3 regions of the Stenotrophomonas sp. YJH_SMC_53 genome follow, and region 1 is predicted to be linked to each of the others. Evidence: predicted binding sites of a transcription regulator. Region 1 holds the regulator's gene; each other region holds the start of a gene.
The links. Region 1 encodes FliA, which starts transcription of late flagellar genes. Its sites were predicted from a motif close to TAAAGTTTNNCNNNCNNNGGCCGATAA; they were not measured.

Region 1 (3,253 bases):
ATCCAGGATTTCCTGCGCCTCGATGATGAAATCGGCAGTGATGTCGTCGGATACCGCGCTCATGCTTACAGCCCCAGGTCCGACAGCAGGTCGTCGGCGTCGTTCTGCGAGACCGCGTGGCGGTCCAGTCCCTTCAGTGCCGGCCCGGCCAGTTCCGGATCGGTGCGATGCTGTTCCGGCGGCAGGCCGAGCGCGCCGAAGCCCTCATGCACACGGCGGACGATGCCGACCACGCGACGGATGATCTGCCCCGTCAGGTCCTGGTAGCTCTGGGTCAGGGCGATCTCGGTGAGGTTGTGGCGGATGCGCTCGAGCTGTGCATCCTGGCCCGGCTGCAGGCCTTCGGCGCGCAACTGTTCGGTCAGGCTGCGGCATTCCTCGGCCAGGTCCAGGGTGCGGTGCGTCGCCTGTTCGGTCATCGCCACCACGTGGTCCAGGCGTGCGCAGGCATCGTCCAGTTCGCCGGCCTCGCTGGGTACGGTCGGCAGTTCACCCAGGGCCTGCCCGAGCTCGCGGGCCAGCCGCGAGAGGCCGCTCATCATCGGCTGCGTGCGCAGCGCGACCAGTCCGTCGATGCGTTGCCGCCAGGCGGTTTCGTCACCGGACTCCAGTGCGTCCAGTGCTTCCTGCAGGCGCAGGGCGAGGGCATTCTTGTCGACCGTGGTATCCATCAGGCACTGGCCGCCAGGCGTTCGAAGATCTTGCCGAGCTTCTCTTCCAGCGTCTGCGCGGTGAACGGCTTGATGATGTAGCCGTTCACGCCGTTCTGGGCCGCTTCGATGATCTGCTCGCGCTTGGCTTCGGCGGTGACCATCAGCACCGGCAGGGTCTTCAGCTTGGCGTCGGCACGGATCGCCTTGAGCAGCTCGATGCCGGTCATTACCGGCATGTTCCAGTCGGTGACCACGAAATCGAACGGCTGGCTCTGCAGCAGCGACAGCGCGGCATGCCCGTCCTCGGCTTCGGCGGTGTTGGTGAAGCCCAGATCGCCCAGCAGGTTCTTGACGATGCGACGCATGGTCGAGAAGTCGTCGACGATCAGGATGCGCATGTTCTTGTTCAAAGCAGAGTTCCTTTGTTGTTCATTCCGGGCGGCCGGGGGCAGCTGCCTCGGGGATGTTCATTCTTCGAGGCCGGCGTCGACGGCCTCGAATACCTTCAGCCGGCCGCGCAGGCGCAGCACGGCCTGGCCGTGGATCTGGCAGACCCGCGACTCGCTCACGCCGAGCACCGCGCCGATCTCCTTCAGGTTGAGTTCCTGCTCGTAGTAGAGCGAGAGCACCAGCTGTTCGCGCTCGGGCAGATGGCCGATGGCCTTGCCCAGCTCGCGGCCGAACTCGCTGCGCTCCAGCACCTGCTGCGGGGTCGGGCCACCCTGTGCGACCGTGTCCAGCTCGCCCTGGTCCTCAATGCGCGACTCCAGGCTCAGCACCTGGCCACGCGCGGCGTCTTCCATCAGGCGCAGGTATTCGGGCAGTGGCATCTCCATCGCGGCGGCCACTTCGGTGGCGCTGGCGGCGCGGCCGCTGCTCTGTTCCAGGCGGCGGATGGTGGCGGCAGCATCGCGTGCACGGCGGTGCACCGAGCGCGGCACCCAGTCGCCACGGCGGATCTCGTCGATCATCGAGCCACGGATACGGATCGAGGCATAGGTCTCGAACGAGGCGCCCTGGTCGGCGTCGTAGCTGCGCGAAGCCTCGATCAGGCCCATCATGCCAGCCTGGATCAGGTCGTCGACTTCGACGCTGGCCGGCAGGCGCGCGGCCAGATGGTGGGCGATGCGCCGCACCAGGTCCGAGTGCTGGGCGATGACGTCGTTGGCCGCCGAGCGCTGGACTTCCCTGTACTGGGCCGCGCCTTTCATGCCGCCACCCCGCGCTGCTTGAGGATGCGTTCGAGGAAGAACTCGACGCCGCCGCGTGGTTCGGTCGGCGCCTGCCAGCGGGCCGTGCGGCGCGCGATCTCGGTGATCGCCAGTGCGGACGGGCTGGACGGGTAGGCCTTCACCACCGGCTGCTGGCGCTGCACCGACAGGCGCAGCCAGTCATCCTGCGGCACGCAGCCCAGGTAGTTCAGCGAAACATCGGCGAGGAACTTCTCGCAGACGCGGGTCAGCTTCTCGTACAGCACGCGGCCCTCATTGGGGTCGCGCACCATGTTGGCCACCACCTGGATGCGGTCCACGCCCCGTTCACGCGACAGCACCTTGATCAGCGCGTAGGCGTCGGTGATTGAAGCCGGCTCGTCACAGACCACGACCACGGTGTCCTGCGCGGCCTGGCAGAAGGTCAGCACGCCGTCGGTGATGCCCGCGGCGGTGTCCACCACCATGATGTCCAGCTCGCGCTCCAGCTCGGAGAACACGTTGACCAGGCCGACGTGCTCGGCCGGGGCCAGCTCGGCCATGTGCCGGCGGCCGGACGCGGCCGGGACCACCAGCACGCCGTTCGGGCCTTCGACGATGACATCGTCCAGCGAGCAGCGGCCGGCAACCAGGTCGGCCAGCGTAAAGGTGGGGTTCAAGCCCAGGATCACGTCGATGTTGGCCAGGCCGAGGTCGGCGTCCAGCAGCAGCGTGCGCTTGCCCATGCCGGCCAGCGCCACGGCCAGGTTGGCCGATACGTTGGTCTTGCCCACGCCGCCCTTGCCGCCGGTCACGGCGATGGTGCGCACAGGGCCGAGCGGCTCGCTGCGGGTGGCCGACAGCGGGAAGGTCTTGGTCAGCTTGGCGTACTCACGCGACGGCATGGTTCAACTCCGGGTTGCAGGGCATATCGGCCGCTCGGCGCAAATCTTCAAGGCGAAGTACGAGATTGGCCGCACTGGCCCGGTGCAGGTCGTCCGGAACGTCCTGGCCATCGGTCACCCAGGTGATCGGCAGGGCATGGTCCACGGCCACCGACAGGGCGTTGCCGAAGCGGCCGGTTTCGTCCAGCTTGCTCAGCACCAGGCCCTGCAGGTTGGCGGCACCGAAGCGGCGGACCACCTCGTCCATGTCGCCGAAGCTGGTGTTGGCCGGCAGCACCAGCAGGGTGCGCACCTGGCGGGCGGCGCGCAGCCACTGCAGCTGGGCGGCCAGCGCGCGGTCGCGCGGGCCCAGCCCGGCGGTGTCGATCAGTACCAGCTTGTAGTCCTTCAGGCGTTCCAGCAGCTGGTCCAGGTCGGTGCCGCTGTTGGCCTCGTGGACGGCGATGCCGAGCTGCCTGCCATAGCCATACAGCTGCTCGCGGGCGCCGATGCGGGTGGTGTCGGT
Region 2 (3,253 bases), on a different contig from region 1:
CTGTGCCATCGCCTGCTCGGTCTCGCGAACGGCGGCACCGGCGGCATGCGCTTCGCTGTCGGCCTGACGCGCCAGTTCGGCGTTCTGGCGTACGGTGGAGGTCAGCTCCTCCATCGACGCGGCCGCTTCTTCCAGATTCGCGGCCTGCTGCTCGGTGCGGCGCGACAGGTCGTTGTTGCCGGCGGCCAGTTCCTGGGCCGCGTTGTTGATGCTGTCGGCAGCCACCTGGATGCCGCGGACAATGCCGGTCAGCTGCGCGGTGGTGGTGTTGGCATCGTCGCGCATGCGCGCAAACACGCCGTCGTACTCGCCCTCCATGCGTGCGGTCAGGTCGCCATGCGAGATCGCGCGCAGCACGTCGGAAACATCGGCGATGCTGGCCTGCGAACTGGCCATCATGCCGTTGAGGTGCTCGACCATCGTCTTGAACTGGTACTGGAACGCAGCGGCATCGCCACGCATGCTGAAATCGCCGGCGCGTGCGGCGCGGGCCAGTTCATCGATCTGCGCGTTGATCGCCATCAGGCTCTGCTTCACCGCCGCCAGGGTGCGGGTCAGCGTGCCCTTCTCGCCCGGGTAGTCCGGCAGGTCGCGGCTGAGGTCACCCATGGCGTAACGCTGCATCACCTCGGCCATCAGCAGTTCCACCTGCACGTGCGACTCCACCAGGCTGTTGGTGGCCTGCACCATGCGGCCGAAATCACCGGGGAACGCACTGGCGTCCATGCGATAGCGGATTGCACCGGCCTCGTGCTGCTCGGCCATCTGCAACTGCGCGCCGATCGCCGCCTGCACACTCTGGCGCACGCTGGCCATCGCCTCGCCCAGCTGGGTCAGCTCGTCGCGGCCACCGAGGCGGAACTCCTGGTCCAGCTGTCCCTTGGACAGGCGCTCGGCCAGGTTCACCGCGCGCGCCAGCGGACCGGTCAGGCTGCGGCCGATCATCACCGAGGCACCGATGCCCACCAGCAGCGCGACGCCGCCCAGCACCAGCAGCTGCAGCAGGCTGCGCTCGCCCAGGCGGATCGCCTCGGCGGCAGCCTCACGGCTTTCCTTCTCCTCGAAGTCCACGCCATCGGACAGCGCCTTGTTCCAGCCGTTGGCGGCTTCCTGCACCGGACCCAGGGTCAGCGCCACGGCGCCCGGGTAGTCGCCCTGCTCCATCAGTTCGCTGGTCTGCTTGTTGAGCGGGCGCGCGATGGCACGCTTGGCCGCGATGGTTTCCGCGATGGCCTTGCCCTCCGCATCGCCTGGCAGTGCCTGGTAGGCGGTCCAGCTGGCCTCATAGCGCTTGACCAGATCGGCAATGCGCTTCTCATCGCTGCCGCGGTCTTCGCCCTGGCGGATCAGCATCTCGCGCCGCACCACCATCATCTGGTTGTTGGCGTCGAGCATCTGCGACAACAGGCGCACCTTGGCCACGCTGACGTCGACCACCTGCTGCATCGCGCGCTTCTGCACGACGCTGGCGGTGGCGCCGGTGGCCACTACGGCGGCAACCAGCAGCAGCAACAGGCCAAAGCCCAGCCCAAGACGCCAGGCAACCCTGACGTTCCTCAAGTAGTTCATGGGGGTATCCAAAACGGGGGGATGTGGCCTTATCGGCGGCACGGCAGGCAATCTTGATCGCCGCCCATCGACGGCGTCGGCCACCGTTCACCTTGGTGAGCCCTCGTCCCAGCGACACCTGCCGCTGGCAACCGGCCGCAATGACATGCCTGCTCATGCGGGCATCAGATCCCTTTCACGGCGGCTCGGCGCCGCCTGCGGGCAAGGTGGCGGCGTACCTGCTGGAGATCCCAATGCGCTCATCTGTGTCTCGATCCACCCTGCTCGCAATCTCGCTGCTGGCGTCGCCGGCCTTCGCGCAGGCGCCGCCGCCCAACCTGCCCGCCCCCATTGCCGAGAAGGCTGGCCCGGACACCGCAGTGCGCTCCGCACTGCATGCCCAGGTGCTGCTGGATCGTGCGAACTTCTCTCCGGGCCAGATTGATGGTGAGGTAGGCAGCAACCAGCGGCGGGCGGTGTCAGGCTTCCAGACGGCACACGGCCTGACCGTAACGGGTGAGCTGGACGACGCCACCTGGAAGGCTCTGCAGGCCGATACGATCACGCCGCTGGCCAGCTACACGCTGACTGCTGAGGATGTCGCCGGCCCGTTCCAGCCGATACCGAAAGGACCCGCCGCCCAGGCCAAGCTGAAATCGCTGGGCTACAGCAGTGTGGAAGAAGCCCTGGGCGAGCGCTTCCACGCGTCCCCAGAGCTGATGAAGATGCTCAATCCCGGCGTGGATCTGACCAGGGCTGGCAGCCGCATCCAGGTCCCCAACATCGCCCCGGCCGCATTGCAGAAGGCCGCCAGGATCGTGGTCGACAAATCCGACTCCACGCTGCAGCTACTGGACGCGCAGGGCAAGCTGATCGCGCAGGTGCCGGTGTCATCCGGCAGCCAGCACGACCCGTTGCCGATCGGCGAATGGAAAATCCTGGGCGTGTACCGCGACCCGCCGTTCCACTACAACCCCAAGCTGTTCTGGGATGCCCGCAAGGGGGAAAAGAAAGCCACGCTGCCGCCCGGCCCGAACAATCCGGTTGGCCGGGTCTGGATCGATCTGTCCAAGCCGCATTACGGCCTGCATGGCACGCCTGAACCCGGCCACGTGGGCAAGACCGAGTCGCATGGCTGCGTACGCATGACCAACTGGGATGCACTGCGCGTGGCCGACGCAGTGGACACCTCGGTGCCTGTCGTGATGCAGGAGTGAGTCGATGCGTCTTTCGCAACTGATCGTGCTGGGTGTTCTGCTGGGATTGGGTGCAGGTTGGTGGCTGCACCGCGATATGGATGAGCCTGTGACCGACGCGCTGCCGGAAGCGCCATCGACGGTGGCCGCCGCGCCGGTGACGGAACCGGTAGCGCCAGGCGCAACAGCCCCACCCGCCTCCACCGCGCCGCCGGCCGCCCAGGCTGCCGATGCACCGTCCGGCTTGCTGCTGCCGGTGCAGGGAATCCTGCCCTCGCAGCTGCACGACACCTTCAGCGATGCACGCAGCGAGGGCCGCGTACACGATGCCATCGACATCATGGCCGATGCAGGTACGCCGGTGCTGGCGGTGGCCGATGGCACGGTGGAGAAACTGTTCGACAGCGAGCGCGGTGGCCTGACGATCTACCAGTTCGAGCCCAGCGGGCAATGGTGCTACTACTACGCGCACCTGCAGCGCTACGCCGATGGCCTGGCCGAGAAGCAGG
Region 3 (3,253 bases), on a different contig from region 1:
TCCGCCGCCTCGCAGGAACAGAGCGCGGGCATCGAGCAGGTCAACCAGACCGTGGTGCAGATGGACGAAACCACCCAGCAGAATGCCGCGCTGGTGGAGGAAGCCACCGCTGCCGCACGTGCGATGGAGGACCAGGCCGTGCAGCTGGGTGAAGCCGTGGCCCGCTTCCGGCTGGCATCGCACGGCACGACGGCCATTCCGGCACGCCCGCTGGCGGCACCGGTACCGCGCCAGGTCGCCGCCGCCGCACCTTCGGCAAAGCCGGCTTCCGCGCGCCCCCTGCGCAGCTCGACGGCGCAGCCGGTACTGGCCGCCGACGGCGACTGGCAGGAGTTCTGACAGAACCACGGGGTCAGATCCCTTTCCCGCAGGAAAGGGATCTGACCCCTTACGCGTGGAAAGTGATGCAAATCTCACTTCATAATCCGGTGCAGAGGCCGATATCCCCATCGAGCCTCGCACCAACGCGTGCTGGCGCCCGCCCCTGACCGTAGATTCCATGTCCGACGGCAACGACACTGCAGTGCATGATGTCCACGCGGCCGACGCCGCTGACGAGCGCTTCCTGGTCCGCAACCCGCGCCAGCTGCGGCAGCTGCTGCGCTCGCTGATCGACCAGCGATCACTGATCAACGCGCACATCGACGGCCGTGACCGTTCGTTCCCCACTGCGCTGCTCGACCTCGACGAGGACGAGGACTACCTGCTGCTCGATGGCAGCCCGCAGGAAGCCTCCAACCGCGCCGCCGAGCAGGCCGATCACCTGCTGTGCTTCGCCCAGCTCGAACGGGTGCTGGTGCGTTTCCGCCTGCACGAACTGCAGCGCGTGGACAACGACGGCCACGTGGCCTTCCGCGCTCCGCTTCCGGAAGAACTGGTGCACCTGCAGCGCCGCGAGCTGTATCGGCTGGAGACCCCGGTCACCGACTCACCGCAGCTGCTGCTGCCCCCCGGCGAAGCGCGCGCCGAAGCGTTGTCGATGCGCGTGGTGGACATCAGTGGCGGTGGCCTGGCCGTGGTGGTTCCCAATGACTGCGCGGTGTTCGGCCTGCAGAAGCGCTATCCGGCGCAGCTGTCCCTGCCCGATGGACCCGACCTGGACATCGCGCTGGTGGTCTGCAACCTGTTGCCGCAGCGCCAGCCCAACGGCATCGAGGTCAAGCGCGTGGGCATGCGCTTCGACAGCCTGCCGCGCGGCGCCGACAGCGCCATCCAGCGCTACATCTTCCGCATCGACCGCCAACGCAAGGCACGCCGCAACGGAGAGCTCTGAGGCCCGGCCAACGGGTAGTGCCGGCCGCTGGCCGGCAACTTGGCGACAATGCGGGTACGGCCATTTCCGGCCAGCGGCCGGCACTACCGATCTCCGGTAGATCCACGCCATGCGTGGATGCCCCCACCCTCCCAGGTAGATCCACGCCATGCGTGGATGCCCCTTCCCCGGGCACCTAAAGTCCCCCCCAGCGGGGCCGATATCGAGCCTGACACCGGGACTTCCGGCAGAACCAGGACCCCTCGATGAACGACAAGACCAGCTCCTCCGCCAGCACCGGTGGCGAATTCCTCAGCTTCACCCTTGGTGACGAGCACTACGGCGTGGACATCCTCAAGGTGCAGGAAATCCGTGGCTACGACGCGGTTACCCGCGTGCCGGATGCCCCGGACTACATCAAGGGTGTGATCAACCTGCGTGGCACCATCGTCCCGGTGATCGACCTGCGCCTGAAGCTGCGCCTGGACAACGCCCGCTACGACGCCTTCACCGTGATGATCGTGCTGAACGTCGAAGACCGCGTGGTCGGCATCGTCGTCGACAGCGTCTCCGACGTGATCCCGCTGTCGGCCGAGCAGATCCGACCGACCCCGGAATTCGGTGCCGCCGTCGATACCCGCTTCATCTCCGGCATCGGTACCCACGACGATCGCATGCTGATCCTGCTGGACATCGAGACCCTGCTCGACAGCGCCGACATGGGCCAGGCCAGTCTCACCGAAGACGTCGCCGCCTGAGTAAACGGAACTGCTTCACGTTCCGGTCACAAAACCCTTCAGTTCCCCCCGGCGATGCCGATAGGGGGACAGAAGCCGGCCGCGCAGGAGCGCGCAGGGCCGGCCCGACCGTTACCATCCCCGGAGATACCCCTCGATGAAGTCCCTGCTTGCGTTCGTTTCGGCCGCTGTCCTGGCCACCACCGCCGCCTCCGCTTTCGCCCAGTCGGCTGACATGATCCCGCCGGAACTGGCCCCGCGTTCGGTCGGCAAGGACGGCATGGTCTGTGGCAAGGTTGAAAAGGCCCGCTACGCAGAAGGTTCCGAAGGCCAGCCGACCTTCCTGTACATGGGCGGCGCCTTCCCGCGCCACACCTTCTCGGCCCGCATCGCCGGCGAGAACCGCGGCAAGTTCTCCTTCCCGCTGGAAACCCTGGAAGGCAAGACCGTCTGCGTGATCGGCAAGATCCAGCGCGACGCCTCGCGCGCGGAAATCGAAGTCAGCTCGCCGGCTGGGCTGAAGCTGGCCAACATCAAGTAATCCGCTGTCCGTCGAACCACGCCGGACCTGGTGCCGGCGTGGTTTCTGCTGCAACCGGGCCCGATGCCCGGGCGCGTCTGCCTTAGGAGCTCGCAACGCCCATGCCGTGGATCAACAACCTGAAACTGATGCCGAAGCTGCTGCTGACCTTCGGCGTCCTCCTGCTGGTGATGCTGCTGCAGGGCATCGTCGCCTATCGCGGCCTGCATTCGCTGAACAACGTCACCACCGAGCTGGCCGGTTCACGCATGGAGAGCATCCGCCTCGCCGGCGAGATGCGCGGCATGCTGGGCGAATACCGCAATGCCGCCTACCAGCAGTTGATCCGCGCCAGCGACGACGTCAAGTCCGATGCGCGCAAGCAGGCCGTCGACCTGCGCACCAGCATGGACAAGTCGATCAAGGACTATCCGAAGCTGGTCGACAACGCACAACAGAAGAAGCTGTTCGACACCTTCGCCATGGAATGGAAGGATGCGCTGGCGTCCTATGACAGCGTCACCGAGATGCTGGAACTTGACCTGCCGGACGATGCCATCGATACCTTCGTCGGCGAAACCCGTACCAAGCACCGCAAGGCTGCATCGGCGCTGGAAGCGCTGATCGCCGAAGACAACCGCCTCGCCCGCGCCTCGCGCGAAGAGGCCGCCTCCACCTATTCCGCCTCGGCCGTGCTGACCGTGATCGCCCTGCTGGGTGGCGCCGCACTCGGCCTGGTGCTGG

Region 2: the regulator FliA is predicted to act here: its motif matches at 1,599-1,625, upstream of AC5P7X_RS18115 (methyl-accepting chemotaxis protein).
Region 3: the regulator FliA is predicted to act here: its motif matches at 1,450-1,476, upstream of AC5P7X_RS20230 (chemotaxis protein CheW).

Annotation. Positions count from the first base shown of each region.
Region 1 is NZ_JCAFTF010000006.1:332,286-335,538, reverse strand. It holds gene AC5P7X_RS12325 (chemotaxis protein CheA) at 1-63, opposite strand, end outside; gene AC5P7X_RS12320 (protein phosphatase CheZ) at 66-671, opposite strand; gene cheY (chemotaxis response regulator CheY) at 671-1,063, opposite strand; gene AC5P7X_RS12310 (RNA polymerase sigma factor FliA) at 1,121-1,864, opposite strand; gene AC5P7X_RS12305 (MinD/ParA family ATP-binding protein) at 1,861-2,748, opposite strand; gene flhF (flagellar biosynthesis GTPase FlhF) at 2,735-3,253, opposite strand, start outside.
Region 2 is NZ_JCAFTF010000014.1:31,039-34,291, forward strand. It holds gene AC5P7X_RS18115 (methyl-accepting chemotaxis protein) at 1-1,569, opposite strand, end outside; gene AC5P7X_RS18120 (L,D-transpeptidase family protein) at 1,803-2,765, shown strand; gene AC5P7X_RS18125 (M23 family metallopeptidase) at 2,770-3,253, shown strand, end outside.
Region 3 is NZ_JCAFTF010000023.1:14-3,266, forward strand. It holds partial or broken gene AC5P7X_RS20220 (methyl-accepting chemotaxis protein) at 1-339, shown strand, start outside; gene AC5P7X_RS20225 (flagellar brake protein) at 500-1,273, shown strand; gene AC5P7X_RS20230 (chemotaxis protein CheW) at 1,519-2,010, shown strand; gene AC5P7X_RS20235 (hypothetical protein) at 2,147-2,530, shown strand; partial or broken gene AC5P7X_RS20240 (methyl-accepting chemotaxis protein) at 2,632-3,253, shown strand, end outside.